Regions from separate parts of the Pseudomonas sp. SA233 genome, predicted to be linked through region 2. Evidence: predicted binding sites of a transcription regulator. Region 2 holds the regulator's gene; each other region holds the start of a gene.
What was found. The regulator sigma-54, encoded in region 2, starts transcription at its own class of promoters, with help from an activator protein. The targets are predictions, from matches to a motif close to ANTGGCATNNANNTTGCTNT.

Region 1: a site for sigma-54 is predicted at 6,621-6,640, ahead of glnA (type I glutamate--ammonia ligase). Genes of this name have one in related genera too.
Region 3: a site for sigma-54 is predicted at 5,181-5,200, ahead of nirB (nitrite reductase large subunit NirB). Genes of this name have one in related genera too.
Region 4: a site for sigma-54 is predicted at 6,185-6,204, ahead of flgB (flagellar basal body rod protein FlgB). Genes of this name have one in related genera too.

Annotation. Positions count from the first base shown of each region.
Region 1 is NZ_CP096449.1:5,337,422-5,345,198, reverse strand. It holds gene secB (protein-export chaperone SecB) at 1-296, shown strand, start outside; gene trmL (tRNA (uridine(34)/cytosine(34)/5-carboxymethylaminomethyluridine(34)-2'-O)-methyltransferase TrmL) at 371-832, opposite strand; gene M1D87_RS24495 (hypothetical protein) at 831-1,268, shown strand; gene ntrC (nitrogen regulation protein NR(I)) at 1,709-3,145, opposite strand; gene glnL (nitrogen regulation protein NR(II)) at 3,142-4,227, opposite strand; gene M1D87_RS24480 (cupin domain-containing protein) at 4,500-4,943, opposite strand; gene glnA (type I glutamate--ammonia ligase) at 5,117-6,523, opposite strand; gene thiI (tRNA uracil 4-sulfurtransferase ThiI) at 6,994-7,777, shown strand, end outside.
Region 2 is NZ_CP096449.1:1,065,294-1,073,070, reverse strand. It holds gene M1D87_RS04990 (ATP-binding cassette domain-containing protein) at 1-2, opposite strand, end outside; gene M1D87_RS04985 (KpsF/GutQ family sugar-phosphate isomerase) at 251-1,225, shown strand; gene M1D87_RS04980 (KdsC family phosphatase) at 1,238-1,762, shown strand; gene lptC (LPS export ABC transporter periplasmic protein LptC) at 1,771-2,343, shown strand; gene lptA (lipopolysaccharide transport periplasmic protein LptA) at 2,330-2,854, shown strand; gene lptB (LPS export ABC transporter ATP-binding protein) at 2,855-3,580, shown strand; gene M1D87_RS04960 (RNA polymerase factor sigma-54) at 3,756-5,249, shown strand; gene hpf (ribosome hibernation-promoting factor, HPF/YfiA family) at 5,329-5,637, shown strand; gene ptsN (PTS IIA-like nitrogen regulatory protein PtsN) at 5,650-6,114, shown strand; gene rapZ (RNase adapter RapZ) at 6,117-6,971, shown strand; gene M1D87_RS04940 (HPr family phosphocarrier protein) at 6,991-7,263, shown strand; gene M1D87_RS04935 (superoxide dismutase) at 7,614-7,777, opposite strand, start outside.
Region 3 is NZ_CP096449.1:1,392,956-1,400,732, reverse strand. It holds gene M1D87_RS06515 (FKBP-type peptidyl-prolyl cis-trans isomerase) at 1-518, opposite strand, end outside; gene pcaQ (pca operon transcription factor PcaQ) at 854-1,786, opposite strand; gene nirD (nitrite reductase small subunit NirD) at 2,140-2,502, opposite strand; gene nirB (nitrite reductase large subunit NirB) at 2,502-5,054, opposite strand; gene M1D87_RS06495 (bifunctional nitrate reductase/sulfite reductase flavoprotein subunit alpha) at 5,348-7,777, opposite strand, start outside.
Region 4 is NZ_CP096449.1:4,135,414-4,143,190, forward strand. It holds gene M1D87_RS19045 (flagellar basal body P-ring protein FlgI) at 1-159, opposite strand, end outside; gene flgH (flagellar basal body L-ring protein FlgH) at 172-867, opposite strand; gene flgG (flagellar basal-body rod protein FlgG) at 918-1,703, opposite strand; gene M1D87_RS19060 (flagellar basal body rod protein FlgF) at 1,751-2,491, opposite strand; gene M1D87_RS19065 (hypothetical protein) at 2,917-3,102, opposite strand; gene flgE (flagellar hook protein FlgE) at 3,175-4,530, opposite strand; gene flgD (flagellar hook assembly protein FlgD) at 4,562-5,266, opposite strand; gene flgC (flagellar basal body rod protein FlgC) at 5,282-5,725, opposite strand; gene flgB (flagellar basal body rod protein FlgB) at 5,728-6,138, opposite strand; gene cheR (protein-glutamate O-methyltransferase CheR) at 6,507-7,334, opposite strand; gene M1D87_RS19095 (chemotaxis protein CheV) at 7,387-7,777, opposite strand, start outside.

The DNA.
Region 1 (7,777 bases), 1.5 Mb from region 2:
AGGTGGTACTGACCCTGTCGGTTACCGTCAAGAACGGTGACGAAGTGGCCTTCATCGCGGAAGTGCAGCAGGCCGGTATCTTCCTCATCAAGAACCTGGACGCGGCTTCGATGAGCCACACCCTGGGTGCATTCTGCCCGAACATCCTGTTCCCGTACGCCCGCGAGACCCTGGACAGCCTGGTGACCCGCGGTTCGTTCCCGGCCCTGATGCTGTCGCCGGTCAACTTCGACGCCCTGTACGCGCAAGAAATGCAGCGCATGCAGGAAGCCGGCGAAGCGCCGACTGTGCAGTAATAGCTGCGTTTGAAAAAAGGCGACTTCGGTCGCCTTTTTTGTTGGCCTGTTCCGGCCCTATCGCCGGCAGCGCATCAACTGCCGGCAAACCCATTTTGCCGCCACGCCTCATACACTGTCACAGCCACGGTATTGGACAGATTCAGGCTGCGGCACCCCGGCCGCATCGGCAGGCGCAGGCGTTGTTCGGCCGGCAGGCTGTCCAGTACTTCGGCCGGCAGGCCGCGGCTTTCTGGCCCGAACAGGAAGGCATCACCCGGCTGGTAAGCCACTTCGTGGAACGGGTGCGAGCCCTTGGTGGTGAAGGCGAACAGCCGTGGGTTGCCCAGGCTTTCCAGGCATCCGGCCAGGCTCTCGTGGCGCTTGAGCGTGGCATACTCGTGGTAATCCAGCCCCGCGCGCCGCAGGCGCTTGTCGTCCAGTTCGAAGCTGATGGGCTCGATCAGGTGCAGGTCGCAGCCGCTGTTGGCGCAGAGGCGAATGATGTTGCCGGTATTCGGCGGAATTTCTGGTTGAAAAAGGATGACGTGAAACATGCACGGCTCCAAGCGTGAAGATGACGGGCATTCTACCCCCGAACCGGACGTGCGTTCGAAGGCGTTCCCGCGGGTGATGCTGTCGCTGGCGATCGTCGGCTTGATGGTAGGGCTGATGATCGGCCGCCTGACTACACCCGACGAGCGCGAGTTGCAGCAGGTGGAGGTGGTGCAGGATGGCCTGGAGCTGTGGTTCAACGAAGAGCCTCAGCTGCATGGCGAGAATGTGGACGGTACCGTAGCACTGTTGTTCCAGGCCCAAGGCAAGGCCCGGCAAGGGCAACTGAGCCTGCAGGGCAAGCCTGTGAGTTGGCGGGTGCAGAATAGCAAGGAAGGGCTGTTGCTGACGGTGGTGGCCGCGCGCCCCCTGCACGGCGAGTGGGCCGGTGCAGAGGACGCTGGGCGCTGGCGGTTGCAGGTGAAACTGCACGAATAAAAGAGGGGATATCCCGGCCTGCCTGTACCAGGGTCCCCGAAAGGGGTACTGCGTATAAAGGGGGGATGGCCCGGCCTGCCTGTACCGAGGTCCCCAAAACTGGCGATGTTGCGAATAAAAGAGGGGTTCACCCGGCCTGCCTGTACCAGGGCCCCCGAAACTGGATATGTATTGTTTATTGCAGGGGGCGTGCCAGTTTTGAAAAGCCCGTGAATCTGGGCTTTCAGGGTGAATTGGCCGTTTTTTGAGGGGATTTGTGCCTTAGTGAGGTGCATCGGGCACAGGATCGGTGCATCGAAGGGCTGAAATGTTTGGGGCCGCTTTGCGGCCCATCGCGACACAAGGCCGCTCCTACAGGGGATCGCGTTCTCCTGTAGGAGCGGCCTTGTGTCGCGATGGGCTGCGCAGCAGCCCCAGAGAACTATGGGTTTACCTGGAACTCAGTGCTCGTCACCTTCCTCATCATCGCCCCCCGCCACATTCATCCCCAGCTCCTTGATCTTGCGCGTCAGGGTGTTGCGTCCCCAACCCAGCAACAGTGCCGCATCGCGCCGACGGCCAGCGGTGTGCTTGAGCGCCGTCTCGATCATGATCCGCTCGAAGCTCGGCACTGCGCTGTCCAGCAGGCTGGTCTGCCCACGCGCCAACGCCTGGTCGGCCCACTGGCGCAGGGCCTGCTCCCAGTTGGTTACTGGTGCGGCGTCCTGTGGCAGGTTCAGCAGCTCCGGCGGCAGGTCGCCGATCAGCACTTCGCGGCTGGAGGCCATCACGGTGATCCAGCGGCAAGTGTTCTCCATCTGCCGTACGTTGCCCGGCCACGGCAGATTGCGAATGAATTCCTCGGTTTCCGGCTTGAGGATCTTCGGCTCGACCGCCAGTTCCTGGGCGGCGCGGGCGAGGAAGTGGCGGGCGAGGGCGGGGATATCCTCGCGGCGGTCGGCCAGCCGTGGAATGTGGATGCGGATCACGTTCAGGCGGTGGAACAAGTCCTCGCGGAACTTGCCGGCCTGCACCAGCGACTCTAGGTTCTGGTGAGTGGCGGCGATGATGCGCACATCGACCTTGACCGGTACGTGGCCGCCCACGCGGTAGAACTCGCCATCGGCCAGCACTCGCAGCAGGCGGGTCTGTGTGTCGGCGGGCATGTCGCCGATCTCGTCGAGGAACAGGGTGCCGCCGTCGGCCTGCTCGAAGCGCCCTCGGCGCAGGTTGGCGGCGCCGGTGAAGGCGCCCTTTTCATGGCCGAACAGCTCGGACTCCATCAGGTCCTTGGGGATGGCTGCCATGTTCAGGGCGATGAACGGTGAGGCCGCACGCGGGCTGTGGCGGTGCAGGGCGTGGGCCACCAGCTCCTTGCCGGTACCGGACTCACCGTTGATCAGCACGGTGATGTTGGAGTGGCTGAGGCGGCCGATGGCGCGGAACACCTCCTGCATTGCCGGTGCTTCACCGATGATTTCCGGGGTGCGCGCCAGGCTCTGCGGCACATCCAGCCCTTGTTGCTCCTGGGCGTGCTGGTTGGCGCGCTTGACCAGCGAGACCGCCTCGTCCACATCGAATGGCTTGGGCAGGTACTCGAATGCACCGCCCTGGTACGACGCAACGGCGCTGTCCAGGTCGGAGTGGGCGGTCATGATGATGACCGGCAGGCGCGGGTGCTGCTCACGGATCTGTGCCAGCAGGTCGAGGCCGCTGGTACCCGGCATGCGGATGTCGGAAATGATCACGTCAGGTTGCTGGCGTGCCAGGCGGCCCATCACGCCATCGGCGCTATCGAAGCTCTGGGTGGTCATGCCTTCCTGTTGCAGGGCTTTTTCCAGGACCCAGCGGATGGAGCGATCATCGTCGACGATCCATACGGTTTCACTTCGGCTCATGAGGCGGTGGCTCCTTGTTCCAGGGGCAGGTAGATCGAGAATGCGGTGTGGCCTGCATGGCTTTCACACTCGATCAGGCCCTGGTGCTGGCTGATGATGTTCTGGGTAATGGCCAGGCCCAGCCCGGTACCGTCCGGGCGACCGCTGACCATGGGATAGAAAAGGGTGTCCTGCAGTTCCGGCGGGATGCCCGGGCCGTTGTCGATGATCTCCACCCTCGCCACAAGGCGATGGCGCACATGGCCGATGGTGAACTGGCGCAGGGCACGGCTGCGCAGGGTGATGCGGCCCAGGCGCAGTTCGTTCTGCGAACTGATCGCCTGCATGGCATTGCGCACGATGTTGAGTACGGCCTGGATCATCTGCTCGCGGTCGACCAATACGTCAGGCAGGCTGGGGTCATAATCGCGCACCAAAGTGATGCAACCCTGGCTTTCGGCCTCGACCAGGCTGCAAACCCGCTCAAGCACTTCGTGGATGTTGGTCATGGCCAGCGACGGCAGCTTGTTCGAGCCGAGCATGCGGTCGACCAGGTTACGCAGGCGGTCGGCTTCCTCGATGATCACGTTGGTGTAGTCGCGCAGGCCTTCTTCAGGCAGCTCGCGGGCCAGCAGCTGGGCTGCGCCGCGGATGCCGCCAAGGGGGTTCTTGATTTCGTGGGCCAGGCCGCGCACCAGCATCTTTGTGGTTTCCTGCTTGCTCAGCTGGGCTTCTTCCTTGGTGATGCGCAGCAGCCGGTCGCGCGGGTGCACCTCGAGCAGCAGCAGGGTCTGGCCCTGGTGCAGGATCGGCGTAACCGCGTAGTCGACGGTGATGGTCTGCCCGGTCAGCGAGGTGAGCTGCGCTTCGCGCTTGGTAAACGGGTGCGCCTGCTCGACCGCCTGGCGCAGCGAGCTGAGCGCTTCGGTCGACTCGGTGAACAGCTCGCTGATGAACTGCCCATGGCTGCGCTGGCCACTCACTGCCAGAAGCATTTCCGCGGCCGGGTTCATGTACTCCAGGCGCAGCTCGGCGTTGAGCAGCAGCGTGGCGGTGGTCAGGTTGTCCAGAAGTAGACGGTGCTGGGCATCGCTGATGGTCATAGGGCGTCGTCGACCTCTTTTGGCGCGTGTCGGGCATGGGCGCGGCCATGGTCGGGCGCGCGGTGGATCCGCTGATTCCAGTCTTTGGGCAAAAAATGCAAGAACCAAACCAAGGCTCCGAAAAGAAGCGGAATTTGCCGATAAAGCCCTGGAAACGGGAAAAATCGCACCAGAATGAACTGATTAAACGGTTCATGTGATCGCTTTTGGGATGCATTCGGGGGCGTTAGTCCACAGCATGCACCAATATGGAGCATAGGTGGTTTCAGGGTTTATCGCACAGTTGGCGGGCATTCGGCTTCTGGCGTTGAAAACCCCAGGTCTTCATTGCTTGCGTGGAACACCATGACAGTGGCGGGTTGCGCAGTGGTGTGCCCGCGGTGCACTTCCCCTTGAAGTTCGGCCAGCGTCTGGCCTGCAACCAGGCTTGTGCGCTTGCCGTCACGGGTTTCCACCTCGAGTCGCCCCTCGGTCAGATAGCCTAGATTGAGTGCCTGGTGACAGTGCCAGCCAAGGGTGGTGTGGGCAGGAATGCTGACTTTCACAAGCGACAGCACTGGTCGTCCTTCGGGGTAATCGAGATAGGGAGTACCGTCCCAACTGCCGGTGGCGCGGTGAAGCACCTGTGACGTTGCCTGGCCTGGCGCGGTGCCATTGCTGGCGCAGCCGGTGAGGAGGGCGGATACGGTAATCATTGCAGGTAGAAGTTTGCGCATGGCGTGATGTCCTTTGACTGAAGGGACGCCTACCCTGCGTGCTGAGGGGGCGGCGAAATGTCAGCGGCATCTGCCGGTTCTGTATGAAATCGATGAGGCAGCCACGGAAACGAAAACGGCCTCCCGAAGGAGGCCGTTCGTGATCATGTCATCGGCGTGAGGCGCCGATCAGATCAGCAGCTGTAGTACAGCTCGTATTCCAGCGGGTGAACGAAGGTGCGGACCTTGATTTCTTCTTCGCTCTTCAGCTCGATGAAGGCATCGATGAAGTCGTCGGAGAACACGCCGCCCTTGGTCAGGAACGCACGGCCCTTGTCCAGCTCTTCCAGAGCTTCCTTCAGGCTGCCGCAAACCTGCGGGATGTCCTTGGCCTCTTCAGGCGGCAGGTCGTACAGGTTCTTGTCGGCAGCATCGCCTGGGTGGATCTTGTTCTGGATACCGTCCAGGCCGGCCATCAGCAGGGCCGCGAAGGCCAGGTATGGGTTGGCCGATGGGTCCGGGAAGCGAGCTTCGATACGGCGGGCTTTCGGGCTGCCGACGTAAGGAATACGGATCGAGGCGGAACGGTTGCGAGCCGAGTAGGCCAGCATTACCGGGGCTTCGAAGCCTGGGACCAGACGCTTGTAGGAGTTGGTCGACGGGTTGGTGAAGCCGTTCAGGGCCTTACCGTGCTTGATGATACCGCCGATGAAGTACAGGGCGGTGTCGGACAGGCCGGCATAGCCTTCACCCGAGAAGGTGTTCTTGCCGTCTTTCCAGATCGACATGTGCACGTGCATGCCCGAGCCGTTGTCGCCGTACAGTGGCTTCGGCATGAAGGTGGCGGTGCGGCCGTAGGCGTCGGCAACGTTGTGCACGACGTACTTCAGCGCCTGTACTTCGTCAGCCTTCTTCACCAGGGTGTTGAACTTGACGCCGATTTCGTTCTGGCCGGCAGTCGCCACTTCGTGGTGGTGAACTTCGACGGTCTGGCCCATTTCTTCCAGTGCGTTGCACATGGCAGTACGGATTTCGTGGTCGTGGTCGAACGGCGGAACCGGGAAGTAGCCGCCCTTCACGCCTGGACGGTGGCCTTTGTTGCCGCCTTCCACGTCAGCGCCGGTCATCCACGAGCCTTGCTCGGAGAAGATCTTGAACATCGAGCCGGAGATGTCCGACTGGAACTTCACTTCGTCGAAGATGAAGAACTCTGGCTCCGGGCCTGCGAATACGGTGTCACCGATGCCGGTGCTCTTCAGGTACTCTTCGGCGCGCTTGGCAATGGCGCGAGGGTCACGATCGTAGCCTTGCATGCTCGACGGGTCGACGATGTCGCAGGTGAGGATCAGGGTCGGCTCTTCGGTGAACGGGTCCAGTACGGCAGTTTCGTCGACCGGCATCAGGATCATGTCGGAGGCTTCGATGCCTTTCCAGCCAGCGATGGAGGAACCGTCGAACATCTTGCCGACTTCGAAGAAGTCGTCTTCCAGTGCATCACGCGCCGGCATGGTCACGTGGTGCTGAGTGCCTTTGGTGTCCGTGAAACGCAGATCAATCCACTTGACGTCATGATCTTTGATGAGTTGAACCGACTTCGACATGTTGTCCTCCGGATGGTCTAGAGCGCGGTGGGCCGCTGCCCTGGAAAAAGGGTGTTGCCGGGCGCGGATAGTCGGCCAAGCTTACCTGCCTCACAAGGGAGCAAATTGCATGCCAGTGCCCGAAAATGGCGAGGGCGGGATAAAAGGGGGCGTTTGCGGGCATCTGGGAGTGGGGTGCTGGGGAAAAGTGCACTTTTAAGATGCGAATTTTGGTAGCAGTGCACCAATAGTGTGCATTGCTTGAGTTGTGTGCTTTCTTTGGGGGCCTCATCGCCGGCAAGCCAGCTCCCACAGGTAGGGCGCAGGTCTTGAGGACTGTGGATAGCCTGTGGGAGCTGGCTTGCCGGCGATGAGGCCGGTGCAGGCAATATAAATCCGACCTTCTGTACAAAAGTTGGTCAAATCCTGAGCAATTTCCGCTATAATTCGCGCCCCTCATTTTCGGCAGGCCCTGCGCGCGCTGTTAACCAATGAAACTTATCGTCAAAGTCTTCCCAGAAATCACCATCAAGAGCCGGCCGGTGCGCAAGCGCTTCATCCGCCAGCTCGGCAAGAACATCCGCAACGTGCTCAAGGACCTCGATCCTGAGCTCGTGGTCGATGGTGTCTGGGACAATCTCGAAGTGGTCACCCGCGTCGAAGACGAAAAGGTCCAGCGCGAGATGATCGAGCGCCTCACCTGCACCCCGGGTATCACCCACTTCCTGCAGGTAGAGGAATACCCGCTCGGCGACTTCGATGACATCGTCGCCAAGTGCAAGCAGCACTTCGGCCACCTGCTGGCCGGCAAGCACTTCGCCGTGCGCTGCAAGCGCGGTGGTCACCACGACTTCACCTCGATGGACGTCGACCGTTACGTCGGCAGCCAGCTGCGCCAGCAGTGCGGCGCCGCCGGCATCGAGCTGAAAAACCCGGAAGTCCTGGTGCGCATCGAAATCCGTGACCAGCGCCTGTACGTGATCCATAACCAGCACCAGGGCATCGGCGGCTACCCGCTGGGCGCCCTGGAGCAGACACTGGTACTGATGTCCGGTGGCTTCGACTCCACCGTGGCGGCTTATCAGATGATGCGCCGCGGCCTGATGACCCACTTCTGCTTCTTCAACCTCGGTGGCCGTGCCCACGAGCTGGGCGTGATGGAAGTGGCTCACTACCTGTGGAAGAAGTTCGGCAGCAGCCAGCGCGTGCTGTTCATCAGCGTGCCGTTCGAGGAAGTGGTCGGCGAGATTCTGAACAAGGTCGACAACAGCTACA
Region 2 (7,777 bases):
ATCTAGACTCCTTGCTGGTGCAGCCTCGTCCTAATGGACGTCGGCCTCCACCTGGAAGGCACAAGCGCCCCTGGCAGGCCGAATAGCGGCGAACTATAGCACCGCTGACAGCGCCGCCCCAAGGTCGGCTAGCGAGTCGTTCAGCCCTGCGACAGGCTGGCGAGACATTCACCACGGCAATCGAAAGCGTGAGGGTTTCTTTCATTGCAGCTATAATCGCCGCCTTTTCATCAGGCATTGCTTTTTCGACATGAGCCAATCCAGCGAGCTGATCCAATCCGCCCAACGCACCCTGCGCCTGGAACTCGAGGCCGTAGAGGCCCTGCTGGCGCGCATCGACGACAATTTCGTCAAGGCCTGCGAACTGATCCTGGCCAGCAAGGGCCGGGTCGTCGTGGTCGGCATGGGCAAGTCCGGGCACATCGGCAACAAGATCGCCGCCACCCTGGCCAGCACCGGCACACCGGCATTTTTCGTGCACCCGGCCGAAGCCAGCCATGGCGACATGGGCATGATCACCCGCGATGATGTCATCCTTGCCCTGTCGAATTCCGGCAGCACTGCCGAAATCGTCACCCTGCTGCCGCTGATCAAGCGCCTGGGCATCAAGCTGATCAGTCTGACCGGCAACCCGGACTCGCCCCTGGCCCAGGCTGCCGAGGTCAACCTCGACGCCCGCGTCGAACAAGAGGCCTGCCCGCTGAACCTGGCCCCTACCTCCTCCACCACCGCATCGCTGGTGCTGGGCGACGCGCTGGCCATTGCCCTGCTCGAAGCCCGCGGCTTCACCGCCGAGGACTTTGCCTTCTCGCACCCGGGTGGTGCACTGGGCCGCCGCCTGCTGCTCAAGGTGGAGAACGTGATGCACGCCGGCGACGAACTGCCCCAGGTGCCCCGCGGCACCCTGCTCAAGGACGCACTCCTTGAAATGTCCCGCAAAGGCCTGGGCATGACCGTGATCGTCGAAGCCGACGGCAAGCTGGCCGGGATCTTCACCGACGGCGACCTGCGCCGCAGCCTGGACCGCAACATCGACGTCCACACCACCCTGATCGATCAAGTCATGACCGTGCACGGCAAGACGGCCCGCGCCGAGATGCTCGCGGCCGAGGCCCTGAAGATCATGGAAGACCACAAGATCGGCGCCCTGGTGGTGGTGGACCGCGAGGACCGCCCCACCGGCGCCCTGAACATGCACGACCTGCTGCGCGCCGGCGTGATGTAAAGGAGCAATGGAATGAACCAGGACCTCATGCAACGCGGCAAAGGCATCAAGCTGGCAGTGTTCGACGTGGACGGCGTGCTCACCGACGGGCGCCTGTACTTCCTCGAGGACGGCAGCGAGTTCAAGACCTTCAACACCCTCGACGGCCAGGGCATCAAGATGCTCATGGCCTCGGGCGTGACCACCGCGATCATCAGCGGGCGCAAGACCCCGGTGGTCGAGCGCCGGGCGAAGAACCTCGGCATCCCGCACCTGTACCAGGGCCGCGAGGACAAACTGGTGGTGCTGGACGGCCTGCTCGCCGAACTGGGCCTGAGCTATGCTCAAGTGGCCTACCTTGGCGACGACCTGCCCGACCTGCCGGTGATCCGCCGGGTCGCACTGGGCATGGCGGTGGCCAACGCCGCGCCGTTCGTTCGCCAGCACGCCCATGGCGTGACCCAGGCACGTGGCGGCGAAGGCGCGGCCCGTGAATTCTGCGAACTGATCATGCAGGCCCAGGGCACCCTGGACGCTGCCAACGCCAACTACCTGTAAGGCTGCCCATGTTCAGCAAGAAAGCCCGCAACATTGCGCTGCTCGCGGTAATCGCCGCCCTGCTGGTGGCGATCGGCTACTGGAATGTCAGCCCGGAAAGCTTCCTCGACAAGCCTGTGGCCCAGGTCGACGAAAGCGCCATCGACTACTACGCAGTCAACGCCCACAGCGTGCAGTTCCTGCCCGACGGCAAGCTGCAGTATGAAATGACCGCTGACAAGGTCGAACACCTGAAAGCCAGCGAAATCACCCTGCTGACCACGCCGGACCTGCACCTGTACCGCGGTACCGAATACCCGTGGCACGTACAGAGCACCCGCGCCGAGGTCAACCCGGACGGCAGCGAAGTCGAACTGATCGACAACGTACGGGTCGCCCGCACCGACGAAAAGCAGCGCGAAATGATCATTACCAGCTCACGCATGACCGTGTTCCCGCAGAAGCAATATGCGCAGACCGAGCAAGCCGTTAGAATCGACGGCGCCGGTGGCACAACTACGGGCAAAGGAATGAAAGCGTATTTGAAAGAAGGCAAGATGGACTTGCTCTCTAACGTAAGAGGACAGTATGAGGCTCGTTAAAACCCTCCCCCTTTTGCTCAGCCTGAGCGCAGCACTGGGAAGCGCGAGCGCCCTCGCCCTGCCGAATGACCGTGACCAGCCTATCCGCATCCAGGCCGACAACGCCCACCTGGACGACAAGCAGGGCGTGGCCACCTACACCGGCGACGTGATCATCACCCAGGGTTCGATGATGATCAAAGGCAACACCGTGACCATCACCCGTTCCGCCTCCGGCGACATCGACGTGGTGACCTCGGTGGGCAACCTGGCCTACTTCGAGCAGCAGCAGAGCGCAGCCAAGCCGGACAAGATGAAAGGCTGGGCGGTGACCATCCAGTACCAGTCGCAGAAGGACATGGTGATCCTCACCGACCGCGCCAAGGTCGAGAACGAAGGCAACACCACCGAAGGCGAGAAGATCGTCTACAACACCCAGACCCAGGTGGCGACCGCCGGTCGTGGTGGCAACGTGACCTCGCCGCGTCAGCGTATCGACATGGTGATCCAGCCCAAGAAGAAGGCCGAGTAAATGGCAACCCTCAAAGCCCAGCACCTGGCCAAGAGCTACAAGGGGCGGCAAGTCGTACGCGACGTCAGCCTGTCTATCGACAGCGGCCAGATCGTCGGCCTGCTCGGCCCCAACGGCGCCGGCAAGACCACCTGCTTCTACATGATCGTCGGCCTGGTCCAGGCCGATCAGGGGCGCGTGCTGATCGACAACCTCGATGTCAGCCACCAGCCCATGCACGGTCGCGCCCGCGCGGGCATCGGCTATCTGCCGCAGGAAGCCTCGATCTTCCGCAAGCTGTCGGTGGCCGACAACATCATGGCCATCCTCGAGACCCGCAAGGACCTCGACCGCGACGGCCGGCGCAAAGAGCTGGAAAGCCTGCTGCAGGAATTCCACATCAGCCACATTCGCGACAACCTCGGCATGAGCCTGTCCGGTGGTGAGCGCCGCCGCGTGGAAATTGCCCGCGCGCTGGCGACCGCACCCAAGTTCATCTTGCTGGACGAACCGTTTGCCGGTGTCGACCCGATTTCGGTCGGCGACATCAAGCAGATCATCCATCACCTCAAGGCCAAGGGCATCGGTGTACTGATCACCGACCACAACGTGCGTGAGACCCTGGATATCTGCGAAACCGCCTATATCGTCAATGATGGCCGGCTGATCGCCGAAGGCGACGCCGAAACCATCCTGGCCAACGACCTGGTCAAAGAAGTTTACCTGGGCCACGAGTTCCGGCTCTGAGCCCGGCACGCGCCTGGAGTACTGGCAAATAGCCCTGGAACCTGGGGTAAAGTGTTACGGTACTCTAGGCAAACGCTACAATTTAAGGCATAAAACTTGCTTGATCTGGCGCCCCGGCGCCCTCGTGTAGTGGATGGCGCATGCGCGCCGGCGAACAAGGTATTAAGCCCCAGCCATGAAACCATCGCTCGTCCTAAAAATGGGCCAGCAACTGACGATGACACCGCAGTTGCAACAGGCCATCCGCCTGCTCCAGCTCTCCACCCTGGACCTCCAACAGGAAATCCAGGAAGCGCTGGAGTCGAACCCGATGCTCGAACGTCAGGAAGACGGCGACGACTTCGACAACAGCGACCCGATGGCGGACAACGCCGAGAACAAGCCGGCCGCTGAAGTCCAGGACAACAGCTTCCAGGAAAGCACGACCAGTGCCGACACCCTGGAAGACGGTGAATGGAGCGAGCGCATCCCCAACGAACTGCCGGTCGACACCGCCTGGGAAGACATCTACCAGACCAGTGCCAGCAGCTTGCCGAGCAACGACGACGACGAGTGGGACTTCACCACCCGCACATCGGCCGGCGAAAGCCTGCAAAGCCACCTGCTGTGGCAACTGAACCTGGCTCCGATGTCCGACACCGACCGCCTGATCGCCGTCACCCTGATCGACAGCATCAACGGCCAGGGCTACCTGGAAGACACCCTCGAGGAGATCTGCGCCGGTTTCGATCCGGAGCTGGATATCGAGCTGGACGAGGTCGAAGCGGTACTGCACCGCATCCAGCAGTTCGAGCCAGCAGGCGTTGCCGCCCGCACCCTTGGCGAATGCCTGTTGCTGCAATTGCGCCAGCTGCCCGCCAGCACCCCGTGGATGGCGGAAGCCAAGCGCCTGGTCACCGACTTCATCGACCTGCTCGGCAGCCGCGACTACAGCCAGCTGATGCGTCGCATGAAAATCAAGGAAGACGAGCTGCGCCAGGTCATCGAGCTGGTACAAAGCCTCAACCCGCGCCCCGGCTCGCAGATCGAGTCCAGCGAGCCTGAGTACGTGGTGCCCGACGTCATCGTACGCAAGGACAGCGACCGCTGGCTGGTGGAGCTGAACCAGGAGGCCATTCCGCGGCTGCGCGTAAACCCGCAGTACGCTGGCTTTGTGCGCCGGGCCGACACCAGTGCCGACAACACCTTCATGCGCAACCAGCTGCAGGAAGCGCGCTGGTTCATCAAGAGCCTGCAAAGCCGCAACGAAACCCTGATGAAGGTGGCCACGCAGATCGTCGAGCATCAACGCGGCTTCCTCGACCACGGCGACGAAGCGATGAAGCCCTTGGTGCTGCATGACATCGCCGAAGCGGTGGGCATGCACGAGTCGACCATTTCGCGGGTAACCACGCAGAAATACATGCACACCCCGCGTGGCATCTACGAACTGAAATACTTTTTCTCCAGCCACGTCAGCACCTCCGAAGGCGGAGAATGCTCGTCTACGGCTATCCGCGCGATCATCAAGAAACTGGTTGCGGCGGAAAATCAGAAAAAGCCATTGAGTGACAGCAAGATCGCTGGTTTACTGGAGGCACAAGGCATCCAGGTAGCCCGTCGCACCGTCGCCAAGTACCGCGAGTCCCTCGGCATCGCACCGTCGAGCGAGCGCAAGCGACTGATGTAGCCCCTGAGATGTGCCACAGCGTTTGTGGGGCAGGTGCAAGACCTGCCTCTTTATGCACGGGCAACAAAGGAGAAGCTGTATGCAAGTCAATATCAGTGGACAGCATGTAGAAGTCACCCAGCCACTGCGCGATTATGTGCTTGAAAAGCTCGCTCGCGTGGAAAGTCACTTCGACAAGATCACCAACGTGCAGGTCATCATGAAAGTCGAGAAGCTGCAGCAGAAGGTCGAGGCGACCTTGCAGATTCCCGGCGGCGAAGTGGTTGCCAACGCCGAACACGAAGACATGTATGCAGCGATCGACGCCTTGGCCGACAAGCTCGACCGCCAACTGAAAAAACACAAGGAAAAACAGCAAAGCCTGCTGCAAGGTGCAGCTGCCCGCTGATCCCCCTCATCCATGATCCGACTTGAAACCATCCTGACCCCCGGCCGTTCCCTCGTGAACGTGCCGGGCGGCAGCAAGAAGCGCGCCCTGGAAAAGGTCGCCACCGTCATCGCCGAACAAGTGCCCGAACTGGAGATGCAAGACGTCTTCGAAAAACTGGTCGCCCGGGAAAAACTCGGTTCGACCGGTTTCGGCAACGGCATCGCCATCCCGCACTGCCGGCTTGAAGGATGTTCCGCTCCGGTCAGCGCCCTGCTGCACCTGGAAGCGCCTATCGACTACGACGCCATCGATGGCGCGCCGGTGGACCTGCTGTTCGTCCTGCTGGTGCCAGAAGCCGCCACCGATGCCCATCTGGAATTGCTGCGCCAGATTGCCAGCATGCTCGATCGCAAGGAGGTCCGTGATCGCCTGCGTGCGGCCACCAGCAGCGAGGCCCTGTTCCAGGTTGTCCTGGACGTACAGAACGAGCACTGAACATGCGCCTGATCATCGTCAGCGGCCGGTCCGGCTCCGGCAAGAGCACCGCCCTCGATGTCCTGGAAGACAACGGTTTCTACTGCATTGACAACCTGCCCGCCGGGCTGCTGCCGCAACTGGCGGAAAATGCGCTGATCAACACCGAGTTGCAGCAACCCAAGGTCGCCGTGTCGATCGACGCGCGCAACTTGCCCAGCCACCTGACGCGTTTCCCCGAGTTGCTCGAAGAAGCCCGCGCCCGGCATATCCAGTGCGACGTGCTGTACCTGGATGCCGACGAAGACGTACTGCTCAAGCGTTTCTCGGAAACCCGCCGACGCCACCCGCTGACCAACGCCAACCGCTCGCTCGCGGAAGCGATCCGGGTAGAAAGCGAATTGCTGGGGCCGATTGCAGACCTGGCCGACCTGAAGATCGACACCACCAGCCTGAACCTGTATCAGCTGCGTGATTCGATCAAGCTGCGCCTGCTCAACCAGCCCGAGCCTGGCACCGCGTTCCTGGTCGAGTCGTTCGGTTTCAAGCGCGGAATGCCGGTCGATGCCGACCTGGTGTTCGATGTGCGCTGCTTGCCCAACCCCTATTGGAAACCCGAGCTGCGTGAGCATTCCGGCCTCGACCAACCGGTAATCGACTACCTGGCCGCACAGCCGGATGTCGAAGAGATGTTCAACGACATTTCCAGCTACCTGCTCAAGTGGCTGCCCCGCTTCGCCGCTAGCAACCGTGCCTACGTCACCATTGCCATTGGCTGCACCGGCGGCCACCACCGCTCGGTGTACATCACCGAACGCCTTGGCCAACTGCTGCAGCAATCCCTGAAAAACGTCCAGGTCCGCCACCGCGACCTCTAGCCCAAGGATCCGCCCCACGATGCCCGCCCGTGAAATCACCATCATCAACAAGCTGGGTCTGCATGCCCGGGCGGCAGCCAAGTTCGTCGGCGTTGCCGGCCGCTTCCCCTGCCAGGTCAGGGTTGGCCGTGCGCCGGACAAGTTGGTGGATGGCAAGAGCATCATGGCGGTGATGATGCTGGCGGCCGGCAAGGGCACCCAGGTGCACCTGCATACCGAAGGCGAGCAGGACGTTGATGCCATGGATGCGCTGGTCGAGCTGATCAACAACTTCTTCGACGAAGGCGAATGAATTGCAAGCGGTACGCTTACCCTGTGGGAGCGGCTTTAGCCGCGAAGAATCCAACGCGGTGCATGGCACCGGCTGCGCCGGTGTTCGCGGCTAAAGCCGCTCCCACAGAGTCCCCGCTAATTCAATGAGTTATGTGCCGCTCCCACAGCGAAACCGGTGAACACCCCATCATCCGGCGCAAACCGATGCACACCCCCAAGCTGGCCAGGCCAGGTCCAACCAGGCGAAGCCGCGCGCCAATAGCAATGCAGTGCCTGCGAGCAACAGCAAAGTCCCAAGCGTCATGCGAAACAGGCGAAACAGGCGCACGCGGCTGACGGACATCATCTGGGAGCGCATACCGGGGAGACTCACTTCAGGGTTTCGAGGTAGCGGCGCTCCACTTCCGCCCAGTCAATGACGTTGTAAAAGGCACCGATGTATTCCGGACGACGGTTCTGGTACTTCAGGTAATAGGCATGCTCCCACACGTCCAGGCCGAGGATTGGCGTGTTGCCGTGCATCAGCGGGCTGT
Region 3 (7,777 bases), 330 kb from region 2:
GGCAGGTCGATCGGGCTGCCGCGCTCGACGGAGCTGTCGAACACCTTGCCATCGATCAGCTTGCCTTCGTAGTGGACGGTGACCACGTCGGTCGCCTTGGGCTGCGGGCCGTCGGCCTTCTTGACCACTTCGTACTGCAGGCCCGAGGCAGTGGTGACCACGCCTGGCTTCTTGGCGTTTTCCTCGAGGAATTTCTTGCCGGCGGAGGCGGCTTCTTCGCTGGCCTTGGCCAGGCGCTCTTCGGCACGCTTCTGCAGCGCAGTGAAGGCCTCTACCAGCTCTTCGTCCTTGATGCGCTGTTCCTTCTTGCCAACGGCGTCTTCGATGCCGAGGGCTACTGCTTTCGAATCAAGGTCTTCCATGCCTTCCTGAGCCAGGCTCTTGCCCATGTTCAGGCCGATACCGTAGGAGGCTTTCTGTGCCGGAGTCTTCAGCTCGGGGCTGCTGGTCTGTTGATCACAGCCAGCCAGTACCAGGCCTACCAGGGCAACCGCAGCCGCCAAACGATGCTGTTTCATGCTATTTCCTTGTTCATGCGCCAAAAGGGCAATCAGGGTAAAGCCGCGAGCTTAGCAGGCGGCCATGACCAATGGCTACCGGCATAGGAGCGGGTTTTGGTAAGGAAGTTCAGTAGTTAAACGCTTATTCATCAAAGGATGTGCAGCCACTGGCCAGTATTGATCGGTTGCGGCGCCTTTGCCCGGTTTTGCGGCGGATTTATTTAGCTGAATGCTGAAAAGCCTGCACTGGCCCTATCGCCGGCAAGCCAGCTCCCACAGGTTCACCACAGGCCCGGAAGCAGTTGCTATCCCTGTGTGTGGCTTGCCGGCGAAAGGGCCAAAAAAACCTGCGTTCAGGGGTAGCTGCCCTCTCGGTACTGCCCCGCTACCTCGCGCAACACCTCGCATACCCACTGCCCAGGCAGGCTCTGCGGCAAGGCGGCATTGCGACAGATGCCGACCGAGCCGCCCGGCTCGCGCACACCCAGGTCGAGCTCGATCAGCTCGCCCCGGCGCAGGTCGAGCAGCACCGCATCGCGCGGTGCCACCCACACGGCATCGCTGCCCAGCAGGTAGCGCCGGCTCAGCGCCAGCGACAGGGTTTCCAGGCGCTGGGCGGGCATCTGGATGCCACATTGCACGAACAGGCTGTCGGCATGCTGGCGGATGGTGGTGCCGGCTGGCGGCAGCACCAGCGGGTAATGTCCAACCTCCCCGCGCTCTACTGGCTTGCTGGCCAGTAGCGGGTGGCCTGGCCGCACCACCAGGCTCATCGACTCGCTGTACAGGTGCTCGAACGACAGGCCCTGGATCTGCGGGCTGTCGGTCATGCGCCCGACCACCAGTTCCAGTTCGCCGAGGCGCAACTGGCCGAGCAGCTGCGCGCTGACCCCGGTGACCACACTGATCACCAGCGCCTCATGCCGCTGGTGCAGGCGGCACAGCACTTCGGGCATGAGCAGGCCTTCGACCGTGGACAGCACACCGATGCGCACCTGCGACGGCGCCCGCGCCTCGCCACGCAGGCTGCTGACGCCATCGCGCAGGGCCTGCACGCTGGGCCCGGCGTAGCGCATGAAACGCGTGCCGGCCGGGGTCAGCTCGACGCCCTGACGGCTGCGCGCGAACAGGCGCGTTTCCAGCAGGTCTTCGAGTTCCTTGAGGGTCTTGGAGATGGCTGGCTGGCTGATTGCCAGGATGTCGGCAGCCCTGGCCAGGCTGCCCTGCCGGGCAATCTCCAGGAAGCACAGCAGGTGGCGGTACTTGATGCGGGTGTCGAGGTTCATGGGCTCAAGCTTACCGCATGCAGATAGCCTGTACCGGCCCTTTCGCGGGTGAACCCGCTCTCATAGAACAACACATGACTCATTGGTTCGGCGAGGTTCTGTAGGAGCAGCCTTGTGCTGCGAAGAGGCCGGTACTGACAAAGCCTGTCTGTCGCTTGTACCGGCCTCTTCGCAGCACAAGGCTGCTCCTACAAAGGACGCGTCAGACGAGCGATATTTGTTCTCTGCGCGACAGCGCAGCCCAAAAGGGCTGGGTAATCTCCCACAAGGATCTCCGCAGTTCTCCAGACCTGTGCAGGGCCTGTGGGAGCAGGCGTGCCCGCGAAGAGGCCGGTGCAGGCGGCAGATGAATATCAGGCCACAGCCAACTCCACCGCCTCCCCGTTCAACCGCACCGGCCACACCCGCAAGCGCTGCCCGCTATCCTCCAGGCACTCCCCGCTCTCCAGGCTGAAGTGCTGCTTGTACAACGGCGCCGCCACCACCAACTCCCCCTGCAAGCTACCGACCAGCCCGCGCCCGATGATGTTGGCCCCGGACCGCGGATCGCGATTGCCCACCGCATACAGGCTCTGCTCCAGCCCAGGCAGGTAGAACAACGCCACCTGCACACCGTCAAGCCACACCACCACGCCAGAGTCGGCCACCAGGTCATCGGCCTGGCACACCACCTGCCAGTTCTCGTGGGTTTTCACAGCAGCATTGGACAAGTTCATCAGACAGCCTCCTCGACGGTTGGGATCAGGTGCAGTGGCGCAGCAGGCCGGCGCTGTTCGCGTTCGCGCACGAAGTGCACGTCCGGGTCGGCGCGGCGGTCGTTGACGAAAGTACGGAAGCGCTTGAGCTTCTCGGGGTCGTTGAGGGCGTTGGCCCATTCGCATTCATACTGGTCGACCACATGCTGCATCTGCGCCTCCAGCTCGCTGGCCAGGCCCAGGCTGTCGTCGAGGATCACCTGCTTCAGGTAGTCCAGCCCACCTTCCAGGTTCTCGCGCCACACCGAGGTGCGCTGCAGTTTGTCGGCGGTGCGGATGTAGAACATCAGCACGCGGTCGATCAGGCGCACCAGGGTTTCGTCGTCGAGGTCGGTGGCGAACAGTTCGGCGTGCCGCGGGCGCATGCCGCCGTTGCCGCATACGTACAGGTTCCAGCCCTTGTCGGTAGCGATCACGCCGATGTCCTTGCTCTGTGCTTCGGCGCATTCGCGGGTGCAGCCGGACACCGCGAACTTGAGCTTGTGCGGGCTGCGCAGGCCTTTGTAGCGGTCTTCCAGGCGCAGGGCCATGCCGACGCTATCCTGCACGCCATAACGGCACCAGGTGCTGCCGACGCACGACTTTACCGTGCGGGTCGACTTGCCGTAGGCGTGGCCGGTTTCGAAGCCGGCCTCGATCAGCTCGCCCCAGATCAGCGGCAGCTCGTGCAACTGGGCGCCGAACAGGTCGATGCGCTGGCCGCCGGTGATCTTGGTGTACAGGTCGTACTTTTTCGCCACCTGGCCGATCACGATGAGCTTGTCGGGGGTGATTTCACCACCGGGGATGCGCGGCACCACCGAGTAGGTGCCGTTCTTCTGCATGTTGGCCATGAAGGTGTCGTTGGTGTCCTGCAGCGGCACCAGCGCCGGGTCCATGATCGGCTGGTTCCAGCACGAGGCGAGGATACTGCCCACCGCCGGCTTGCAGATGTCGCAGCCAACGTGGCCCTTGCCGTGGCGTTCGAGCAGTTCGTTGAAGGTGCGGATACCCTCTACCCGCACCAGCCCGTACAGCTCCTGACGGGTGTAGGCGAAGTGCTCGCACAGGCTCTTGTCCACCGCCACGCCGCGAGCGGTCAGCTCGTGCTCGAATACCTGCTTGAGCAGTGCCGCGCAACCACCACAACCGGTGGCGGCCTTGGTGCAGCCCTTGACTGCGGCAAGGTCGCCGCAGCCGCTGTCGATGGCGGCGCAGACCGCGCCCTTGCTGACGTTGTGGCACGAGCAGATGGTCGCGCTGTCGGGCAGCGCATCGGCGCCCAGGGCCGGTGCGCCGCCGCCTTGCGGCAGTATCAGTGCCGCCGGGTCGGCTGGCAGGGCGATGCCGTTCTGGGCGTATTGCAGAAGGGTGTCGTAGTAGCTGTTGTCGCCCACCAGCACCGCACCGAGCACGTGCTTGCCGCTGGCATCCACCACCAGCCGGCGATAGGCGCTGTTGGCTTCGTCGATGAAGCGGTAGCTGCGTGCGCCCGGAGTGGCGCCATGGGCATCGCCGATGGAGCCGACATCCACGCCCAGCAACTTGAGCTTGGTCGACATGTCGGCACCGGTGAATTCGCCAGCGGCTTCACCCATCAGCAATGCCGCCAGGTTGCGCGCCATGCTGTAGCCCGGGGCGACCAGGCCGAACACGCTGCCGTTCCACGAGGCGCACTCGCCGATGGCAAAGATGCGTGGGTCGCTGCTGCGGCAGTGGTTGTCGATCACCACGCCACCACGCGCGGCGATGTCCAGGCCACAGGCACGGCCCAGGGCATCCTGCGGGCGGATACCTGCGGAGAACACGATCAGATCGGTTTCCAGATGCTCGCCGCCATCGAAGTTCATGCGGTAGCGGTAGTCTTCACCCGCACTGATCGACTGGGTGGCCCGCGACAGATGCACGCCAACACCCAGCGCTTCGATCTGTGCCTTGAGCGCGGCACCGCCCTCGCCGTCCAGCTGCACCGGCATCAGCCGTGGGGCGAATTCCACCACGTGGGCTTCCAGGCCCAGCGACTTGAGAGCGTTGGCTGCTTCCAGGCCAAGCAAGCCACCGCCCACTACCACGCCACGTCGGGCACTGGCTGCGGCAGCGCGGATGCCGTCGAGGTCGTCAAGGGTGCGGTAGACCAGGCGGGCATTGCCGCTGGAACCTTCGATCGGTGGCACGAAGGGATAGGAACCCGTGGCCAGCACCAATTGGTCGTAGCCGTAACGGCCCTCGGCGGTAACCACTTCGGCGTGCTCACGGTCGATTTCCAGCACCGCTTCACCGAGGTGCAGGTGCACACCGTTGGCGCCGTAGAAGTCCTGCCCGCACAGAGCCAGGGTTTCGGCACAGCTGCCGCCGAAGTACTCGGACAGGTGCACGCGGTCGTAGGCACGCTGGCGCTCTTCGCCGAACACATGCACTTCGAAGCGCTGCAAGGCGCCGCGGCTGACCAGTTGTTCGACGCAATGGTGGCCGACCATGCCGTTGCCGACGATGACCAGTCGCTCTCGTTGCCCGCTGCTCGCTGTTGCCTTCATAAGCCGATCCTCGATCAAAAAAAAAAGCGCCTGGAGCCGAAGCTCCAGGCGCCTTTGCCTGTATTCATCACGGTAGGGGGCCCGGGTTGATCGCCGTTGATCAGTGGGCTTTGTTGTATCCAGGGTAAAGCAGGGAGTGTGCCAACTGGGTTGCCTGTGCCGGCCTCTTCGCAGCACAAGGCTGCTCCTACAGGTTTCGCGCCCCCTTGCAGGAGCAGCCTTGTGCTGCGAAGAGGCCGGCACAAGCGATCAAACTGCACAACCGGGGTGCACCACACCCCATCCCGGTGCACTCAGTACACGTCGCGCCGATAGCGCTTGGCTTTGCTCAAATCCTCAACATAAGCCGCAGCCGCCGCGGCATCCATGCCGCCATGCTCGGCGACGATGACCCGCAACGCCGCATCCACATCCTTGGCCATGCGCTGCGCATCGCCACACACATAGAAGTACGCGCCCGCCTCCAGCCACTGCCACAACTGCGCGCCCTGTTCCAGCATGCGCTGCTGCACATAGACCTTCTCGGCCTGGTCGCGTGAAAACGCCGTGTCCAGGCGCAAGTGCCCTGCAGCCTGCCAGGCCTGTAGCTGCTCCTGGTAATAGAAATCGGTTGCTGCGTACTGCTCGCCAAAGAACAGCCAGTTAGCCCCTTTCGCCCCACGTGCCTCTCGTTCTTCGAGAAAGGCCCTGAACGGCGCAATGCCGGTGCCGGGACCGACCATGATCACCGGCACGCTGTCGTCCTCGGGCAGGCGAAAGTGCTTCGACACCTGCGGGAAGATGGCAACCTTCAGCGCCTGCGCACGGTCGGCGAGGAAGCTTGAACACACCCCTTTGCGCGCGCCATAGCGCACCGTGGAAACGGTCAGATGCACCTGCTGCGGGTGCGCCAGCGGGCTGGAGCTGATGGAGTACAGACGCGGCTGCAAGGGCTTGAGCAACTCCAGCCAAATGGCCAACGGCAGTTGCTGAGGAAAGGCGCGCAGAACATCGACCAGTTGCCGCCCCCACAACCAGTCCTGCAGCTCGGCCTTGCAATCGGGCTGCAGCAGGCGCTGCAGGTCCGGGGCATTGCCGGCGAAGGCCTGCAACTGCTGCGTGGTGACCTTGGCGATTTCCAGGTGCGCTTGCAGGGCTTCGGTCAGCGGCATGGCGGGCTGGCCTTTCAGCTCGACCATGGTCTGGCCATCGAGCTGTATCAGCGCCAGCAGCTCGTCGACCAGGGCGGGACAGTTGCGCGGCCACACGCCCAGGGCATCACCGGCGGCATAGGTGAAGCCGCTGCCGCTCAGGTCGAACACCAGTTGACGGGTTTCCTTGGTAGCACCCGGGCCGTTGAGCAGGCGGTTTTCCAGCAAGGTGGCAGCCCAGGGTTGCTGCTTGCCATAGGCCGCCACGGGCGCAGGCTCGGTGACCGGTTGCGGTGCAGCAGCGCGGCCTAGCGTGGGCAGCAGCGCATCCAGCCAGGCGGCGAAGGCGTCGTCGAAGTCCGGCTCGCAGTCCACCCGCTGCAGCAGGCGCCGCCCGCCCAGCTCGGCCAGGCGTTGGTCGAGTTTGCGGCCAAAGCCGCAGAACTGGTCGTAACTGGAGTCGCCCAGGGCCAGCACGGCAAAAGGCAGTTCGGCGCAGTGGGCGCCCTCCTCGCCCTGCAAGGCTTGCCAGAATGCCGCTGCGCTGTCGGGCGCGTCACCATCGCCAAAGGTGCTGGCGATCAGCACCACGCTGGCGGCGCCCTGCAGCTGGCGCGGGCTGACCGCTTCCATGCAGCTGAGCTGCACGTCGAGGCCGGCACCGCGCAGGCGCTCGGCACAGCGTTCGGCCAACAGCTCGCCGTTGCCGGTTTGCGAAGCCCACAGCACCTGGTGCCGTGGTGCCACCAACGCCGCATCGGGCAGCACCGCCGGCTGGGCGAACAGCCCGGCCAGCAAGCCATCGACGAACAACCGGCGGTTGGCGGCCAGCGGCGCACTGGCCGGCAGACAGGGCACGCCCTCGGCGCGGGCCTGGTCCAGGCCCAGCAGAAAGCCTTGCAGGTAATGGCGCTCTTCCTCGGCCAGCACCGGAGCTGGCAGGGTGTCCAGGCCAAGCAGACGGGACAGGGTGGCGGTCGGCATGCGGGCAGGCTCCGGATTGGCAGTGTTCAGATCAAGGGCTTCGATGCGCTCACCGGCAACCCGCTCCAGGGTCACGGCACAATGCTTGAACGCCGGCTGCAGCGACAGCGGGTCGACCGCATCGCAGGTCACGGCGTTGATCGCCAGTTGCTCGCCGATCAGGTCATTCCAGTGAAACGGGGCAAAGCAGTTGCCAGGCATGACCCGGTCGCTGATTCGCGCGGGCAGCACGGCTTGCCCGCGGCGCGAGCGAATGGCCACCTGGTCCTTTTCGGCGATGCCCAGCCGGGCAGCATCGTCGCGGTGGATTTCCACGAAGGGGCCGGGCTCCAGCTTGTTCAGCGCCGGGACCTTGCCGGTCTTGGTCAGGGTGTGCCACTGGTGCTGCACGCGGCCGGTATTCAGCACCATGGGGTAATCGGCATCCGGCAGCTCCGCCGCCGGCAACCAGGGCCGGGCGAAGAAGCGGGCCTTGCCGCTGGCGGTCGGGAAGGCCAACACCGGGCGCTCGCCCTGGGCATCGCGCAACAGCGTCTGGCTATTGCCGTCGTTGCGATAGCGCAGCGGGCTGCGCGGGTTGTCGCGGCCCGGAGCGCAGGGCCACTGGTG
Region 4 (7,777 bases), 2.7 Mb from region 2:
GTCACCCGTGCCATTGAGCCCCACCACCAGGCCGTAACCGATCAGCTGGTTGGAGCGCACGCCAGAAATGCTGGCGATGTCCTTCAGGCGCTCGGCCTGGGCGCCGAAGGCACAGGACAGGAGCAGGGTTGCGGCAATCAGCTGCCTCACGTTGAACATGGTCATCCGTACTCAGAAAGGCCAAAGCGGGCTGATGAAGAAGCGGTCCAGCCATCCGGGCTGGCTGGCATCGGCGAACGAGCCGGTACCGGAATAGGTGATGCGCGCGTCGGCCACGCGAGTGGACGGCACGGTGTTGTCGGTGGCGATGTCGTCGGCGCGGATCATGCCGGCAATGCGCACCAGCTCTTCGCCGGTGTTCAGGGTCAGCCACTTCTCGCCACGCACGGCGATGATGCCGTTGGGCAGCACTTCGGCTACGGTCACGGTGATGGAACCGGTCAGGGTGTTGCCCTGAGTGGCCTTGCTGTCGCCCTTGGTGGCGCGCTCGCCGCTGTAGCCGGCCTCCAGCGACAGGTCACCACTGCCGAACGGGTTGTTGGTGTTCGGCGTAGTGCCGAACAACGATGTCAGGCCGATGTTGGCGTTGCTGTTTTTCTGGATCTGCGAACCGGCGTTCTTGCTGGCCGATGTGCGCTCGTTGAGGGTGATGGTGATGATGTCACCCACCCGGAACGCCTTGCGGTCGCTGTACAGGTTCTGCTCGAAGCCGGCCTGGTAGATCGAACCGTTGTTGGCCGCTGCCGGCAGCGGGGTGCGCGGCAGTACCGGCGCGTAGTACGGGTCGTTGGGCTTGGGCGTCGGCGCGACGCAACCTGCCAGCAACACCGCCCCCCCCAGGGCAAAAACGGACAACAGACGATTCATGACGCTTACCTCACGGGTGCAACGGAGTGACGGGGTTAGAGCTGCCTGCTTCAGAGCTGTTGAGTAACGAACGACAGCATCTGGTCAGCAGTGGAAATGACCTTGGAGTTCATCTCGTAGGCACGCTGGGTGGTGATCATGTTCACCAGCTCTTCCACGGTGCTGACGTTGGAGTTTTCCAGGGTCTGCTGCAGGGTGGTGCCAAAACCGTTCAGGCCCGGGGTGCCGACTTGCGGCGCGCCACTGGCGGCGGTTTCGAGGAACAGGTTGTCGCCAATCGCCTGCAGGCCGGCCGGGTTGATGAAGTCGGCGGTCTGGATGTTGCCGATCACCTGCGCAGCCGGGTTGCCGGCGGTGGTGATCGACACGGTGCCGTCCTGGCCGACGGTGAAGGTCTGCGCGTCGTTCGGCACGACGATGGCAGGTTCCAGGGCGAAACCGTTGGCGGTGACGATCTGGCCGTCGGAGTTCAGGTGGAAGGTACCGTCACGGGTATACGAAACGGTGCCGTCCGGCTGCAATACCTGGAAGAAACCGCGGCCGTTGACCGCCATGTCCAGCGGGTTTTCCGTGGTTTGCAGGCTGCCGGTCTGGAAGTTCTTCTGGGTGCCGACAATGCGCACACCAGTACCGACCTGCAGGCCGGAAGGCAGCTCGCTGTCCTGGGTGGACTGCGCGCCCGGCTGGCGTTTGATCTGGTACAGCAAGTCCTGGAACTCGGCGCGATCACGCTTGAAGCCGGTGGTCGAGACGTTGGCCAGGTTGTTGGAGATGACCGTCAGGTTGGTGTCCTGGGCGGACAGGCCGGTTTTAGCGACCCAAAGAGCCGGAAGCATGTAAGTTCTCCTCGTGCGCCTGTTTTACGGCACTCGTTCAAAAGTGATTAGCCGATTTGCAAAACACGCGCCATGGCTTCGTCGCCTTCCTTGGCCGCGTTCATCATCTTCACGTGCAGTTCGAATTGACGGGACAGCGCCAGCACCGAGGTCATTTCTTCCACGGCGTTGACATTGCTGCCTTCCAGGAAGCCCGACACCACCCGCACGTTGACGTCGGCGTCTGCCGGCTGGCCGTCGCGGGTATGGATCAGGCCATCCAGGCCCTTGGTCAGGCCTTTGGTATCGGGGTTGACCAGCTTGATGCGGTCGACTTCGGCCATCACGCGCGGGTCTTCCCCCATGGAGCGGATGCTGATGGTGCCGTCGGCGCCGACTTCGACCTTCTGCTCTGGCGGAATCGCAATCGGGCCGCCGTTGCCGATTACCGGCATGCCGTTGCCGGCACGCAGCACACCGAGGGCATCGATGTTCAGGCTACCGGTGCGTACGTAGGCTTCACTGCCATCGGGTGCCTGCACGGCAATGAAACCCTTGCCGGTCACCGTCACATCCAGATCGCGGCCGGTTTCAACCATCGGACCTTCGCTGAAGTCGGTGGCCGGGCGCTCGGTCATGGCAAAGGCGCGCGACGGAAAGCTGTCACCGAACACCGGCATCGAGCGGGCCTGCTCCAGATCTCGCTGGAAACCGTTGGTGGAAATGTTCGCCAGGTTGTTGGCGTGCGCCTTCTGAGCCAGCGCATTCTGGCTCGCGCCGGTCATGGCCACGTAAAGCATCTTGTCCACAGTCATCCTCCATTGCACTGGCGGTCGTTTGCCGCTCGCCGTTGCTATGCGAGCTAGAAAGCAAGTTCCGAACCAACTTTGCGAAATCATGAAAAAGCCCGTGGATACGGGCTTTTGGAGGCCTTGCTCAAGTCGCGAACGCCGGTTATCCGGCGCCGGGTTGCCGATGGCGGCAAACTTGTACCGGCCTCTGCGGGAGCAACTGTCTTGGCGCTGTATCTGTAGGAGCGGCCTTGTGTCGCGAAAGGGGTGCGAAGCGCCCCCAGGATTTCAGCTTCGCCGCATAGATTGCTGGGGCTGCTTTGCAGCCCTTTCGCGACACAAGGCCGCTCCTACAGGTACAGCGCCAACCTCGGGAGCAACGGTCCCACTGAGCGGCCTTGCCAAATCAATCGGTCATGAACAAAGGGCCGGTACCGGCTTCATCAAGGCTCGCGACAAGCGCCATTGCTGTAGGGCCCGGCGAATTTCTTCCAGCCATCCCCCGGCGGCCATTGCGAGCAGACCAGGCGCCCATCCACCTGGCTTTCCCAGCGCCACCAGGGCGCGGTACCGGCCTGGGCCTGGTACAGGCAGAACGCAGCGACCAACGTGACAACCAGCCTTTTCATGACCCCTCCGGCAAAGACGACGAACCCCTTCATGACAAAGGGGTTCGCCCACATGCACTCAGCCAGCAAGCATCAAGCCATCTGGATGACGGTCTGCATGATGGTGCTTTCAGTGGAGATAGTCTTGGCGTTCGCCTGGTAGTTGCTCTGCGCCTTGATCAGCTCGACCAATTCCTGAGTCAGGTTCACGTTCGAGCCTTCCAGCGCGTTGGACTCGACGCTGCCCAGGGTACCTGTCTTCGGCGCATCGATGCCCGGGATGCCGGACGTGTAGGTTTCGGTCCAGCGGGTACCACCAATCTGCTGCAGGCCCTGCTCGTTGGCGAAGCTGGCCAGGGCCACCTGGCCGATGGCGCGGGATTGCTGGTTGCTGAAGCTGGCGAACAGCACACCCGTCGAGTCGATGCTCAGGCTCGACAGGATACCGGTCGCGTAGCCGTCCTGGGACTGCGACATCCGCGCGGTCTCGGTGTTGTAGGAGGTAGTGCTGTTCATCGCCAGGCGCATGCCATCGGCATTGCCCACCGCGCCGTTGGAGATCCAGTTACCCGCAGAATCTTCCACCGCCGGCACCCAGCCGGTCATGGTGAAGGTGTTGTTGGTCACGGTGAACGACGAGCCCGCCGGGTGGCCGGTATTGTCCGCAGTCATGCTCTTGACCGAGCCATCGCTGTTGAAGCTGATGGTGCCAGTCAGCGGCACAGTGGAGGATGGGGAAAACGGGTTGCGCCCATCGACCAGGGTGTACATGGTCCACTCATTGGTGCCAGTCTTGCGATAGAACTGCTCCATGGTGTGCTCGTTACCCTGGCTGTCGTACACCTTGGTCGGGAAAGACTTGGTGTAAGTCGTCTGATCGGAAGGATCGAACGGCAGGTTCGGCACCATCACGCCAGTGCCATCGTCCACTTCCAGCGGGATGTCGGCGGCCGAAGAATTCAGGTTGATGCCCTGGTCGATCAGCGATGTTGCCTTTGGCTGCAGCGCCGACGTATCGATCTGCAGATCGGTCAGCACGCCCTTCTGGATCTTGCCAGTCGAGTCGGCGGCATAGCCCTGCAGGCGCAGGCCGTCCGAGGTAACCACGAAATTGTCCTTGCTGGCCTGGAAAGCACCCGCACGGGTGTACACGCGCGAGCCGTTATCGGACAGCACGAAGAAGCCCTGCCCCTGGATCCCCATATCCAGCACGTTGCCGGTGGTGTTGACGTCACCCTGGGTGAACTGCTGGGAAACCGCTGCCAGGCGCACGCCGTTACCCACCTGGTTCTTGCCAACACCCAGGCGGTTGGAACCTGCATAGACATCGGCGAACTCGGCACGCGACGACTTGAAGCCATTGGTGTTGACGTTGGCGATGTTGTTGCCGGTGACATCCAGTTGCTTGTTTGCTGCGTACAGACCGCTAAGGCCGATATTGAAAGACATGAATTCGCTCCTTTTGCCGCTCTAGCGGGCCTTAGATACCGATGGTTTGCACGTCGGAGAGGGACACTTTGCCAACACCGGCGAGGTTGAGCACCATTTCGCCGGCGGCACTGAAACTGACGCTGGTCACCTTGGCTGGCAACAGCGTGTTCATCTGCACCGACTTGCCATCCACCGTGGTGGTAGCAGTGAAGGTGTAAGTACCAGGGTCGACTTTCTCGCCACTGCTGTTGGTACCGTCCCAGATGAAATCGGCGTAACCGGCTTTCTGCTCGCCCACCTCGATGGTCTTGACGGTATTGCCGTCCTTGTCCTTGATGGTGATCTTCGCTTCGCCGATGGCTTGCGGCACGACGAACTGCGCATTGAAGCTTTCTGCGGTGTCGACCACGGCCTTGTCGTTCTGCACTACCACCGAACGCCCGACCAGCGAGGACGCCTGCAGGGCCTGGGACGAGGCCATTGCGCTGGTGATGGAGTTGACCGATTCGTTCAGCGAGGTAATGCCTTCCAGGCTGCTGAACTGCGCCAACTGGGCAACGAACTCACCGTTGTCCTGTGGGTCCAGCGGGTTCTGGTGCTGCATCTGGGTGACCAGCAATTGCAGGAACGCGTCCTTGCCGAGCGAGTCGTTGCCGGTCTTGGATGCGGTGTCCGTGGTCTTCTTGGTGCTGGTGCCTACACCCGACGCCGCGAGCACGTCGTTGAGGTTCACACCGTTGGTATCGATTGCCATGGTCTGGTTTCCTTATCACTGACCGAGGGTCAGGACCTTCTGCATCATGGCCTTGGCCGTATTCATCAGCTCGGCGTTGGTCTGGAACGCGCGGCTGGCGGAGATCATGTCAGCCATCTCTTCAACCACGTTGACGTTCGGGTAGTAGACGTAGCCGTCTTTGTTCGCCGCCGGGTGGTTGGGCTCGTAACGGGCCTCCAGATTGCTCTGGTCCTCGACGATGCCTTTTACCTGCACGCCCTGCCCTGCCTCGCCCTGGTCTTCGAACAGCGACTGGCTGCCGCCGGCCTGTGCGTCCTGGAAGGTGGTGGCGAACACCGGGTGGCGAGCGCGGTAGGTCTGGTCGATGCTCGAGGACACGGTCTCGGCGTTGGCGATGTTGGAAGCAACGGTGTTCAGGCGCGTGTTCTGCGCACTCATGCCGCTACCGGCAATGTTGAAGACACTGGAAAGGGACATGATCATTCTCCCCGCAGGGCCGAAACCAGCCCTTTGAATTTACTGTTGAGCAAGGTGAAGCTGGCCTGGAAGCCGACGGCGTTTTCGGTGTAGTTCGATTGCTCGATCTGCGCGTCCACGGTGTTCTGGTCGATCGACGGCTGCGTTGGCGTGCGGTACTTGAGGGTATCGTCGGCCATGGCCAAGCCCTCGGCCTCGATATGGCGGCTGTTGGTACGATCGAGGCTGAAACGGCCGCCACTCTGCTGCTTGTCGCTTTCGGCAGCGAGCACCGAGGCGAAGTCCATGTCGCGCGCCTTGTAGTTGGGCGTGTCGGCGTTGGCGATGTTGTTGGCCAGCACTTCGGCGCGCTGGGCGCGGAAGCCCAGGGCCTTTTCGTGAATACCAAGCGCCTTGTCGAAGCTGATGCTCATGTCGGGGAAACCTTCGGAGGTTGACCGGAATATCGTTGGGCAAGGTTTAGCAAGGGCTGTGCCAACCAACAGAAAGCCCGGAAATACGGGCTTGCAGGGCAAGGTGCTGTCAGAGTGATGCCAGAAAAGCGGCAAAGGCCTTCCGCCTTCGGGCGCGAAAGCGGCAATTGCCGGGCGGCAGAAGCGGCAAAACAAAAAATTGACGTCAGCATTTCTCCTGCGCCGGCCTCTTCGCGGGTAAACCCGCTCCCACCGGGTTCTGCACAGCTTTCAAGGTCGGCGCGGTACCTGTGGGAGCGGGTTTACCCGCGAAGAGGCCGGCACAGGCAAACAAAAAGGCCGGCAACTTTCGCTGCCGGCCCTCTTGGTTACTTCGCCTGGTAAATGATCCCCGGGCTGCACTGCACCATCTGATAATGGTCCGGCAACCCGTTCAGCGCCTCGGAAGCCCCGAGGAACAGATACCCACCCGGCTTCAAGGTACTGTGGATACGCAACAGAATGTCCTTCTTCACCTGCGCCGAAAAATAGATCAGCACGTTACGGCAGAACACCACATCGAACTTGCCCAGGCTGGCATAGCTGTCGAGCAGGTTGAACGAGCGGAACTCGACGCGGCTGCGAATCGCCGGCTTGACCGCCCAGCGCCCCGGCCCCTTGGTGTCGAAGTAGCGCTGCAGGCGCTCCTGGGACAAGCCTCGGGCAATCGCCAGGCTGTCGTACTCGCCGGTCTTGCAGTTGGTCAGCATGGTGCCGGACAGGTCGGTGGCAACGATCTGCGCGCCCATCTTCAACTGGCCGAGGTTGCTACGCTCGAACTCGTCGATGGCCATCGAGATGGAATACGGTTCCTGCCCCGACGAACAGGCCGCCGACCACATGCGCAGGCGCTGGCCGGGGTTGTTGCGGATGAACTCTGGGATGACCTTGTTCTTCAGCACCTCGAACGGGTAGGTATCGCGAAACCACAGGGTCTCGTTGGTGGTCATGGCATCGACCACCTGCTCGCGCAAACCGCCGCGCGGCTGGGCCTGGATGCGCTGCACCAGCTCGCCCAGGCTCTTGATGCCCTGTTGCTCCATCAGCTTGTTGAGACGGCTGGAGACCAGGTACTGCTTATTCTCGCCCAGCAGGATGCCACAGGCTTTCTCCAGGAAGACCCGGAACTGTTCGAAATCCAAATTACCCGTAGACACTACTGCCGCCTCTTTTAAATCACTGGTGCCGGGGGGCCTGCCCCCGGCTGCTTCAATGCGTTGCCTTGATCCGGTCGACCACCCGCTGGGCCAGGTCGTCCGGCTTGAACTTGGCCAGGAAGTCATCGGCACCGACCTTCTTGACCATCGCCTGGTTGAACACCCCGGAAAGCGAAGTATGCAGGCAGATGTGCAATTTTTGCATGCGCGGATCGCTGCGGATCTCTGCCGTTAGCGTATAGCCGTCCATTTCCGGCATTTCAATGTCCGAGATCATCATCAGGAACTCTTCTTCCGGCTTCTTGCCCTCATCCACCAGCTGGCGCAGGTAGTTCAGGGCCTGACGGCCGTCATTGAGCGCCACCACCTCGACCCCCACCGTCTGCAGGCAGCGGCTGACCTGCTTGCGCGCCACCGACGAATCGTCGACGGTGAGCACCCGC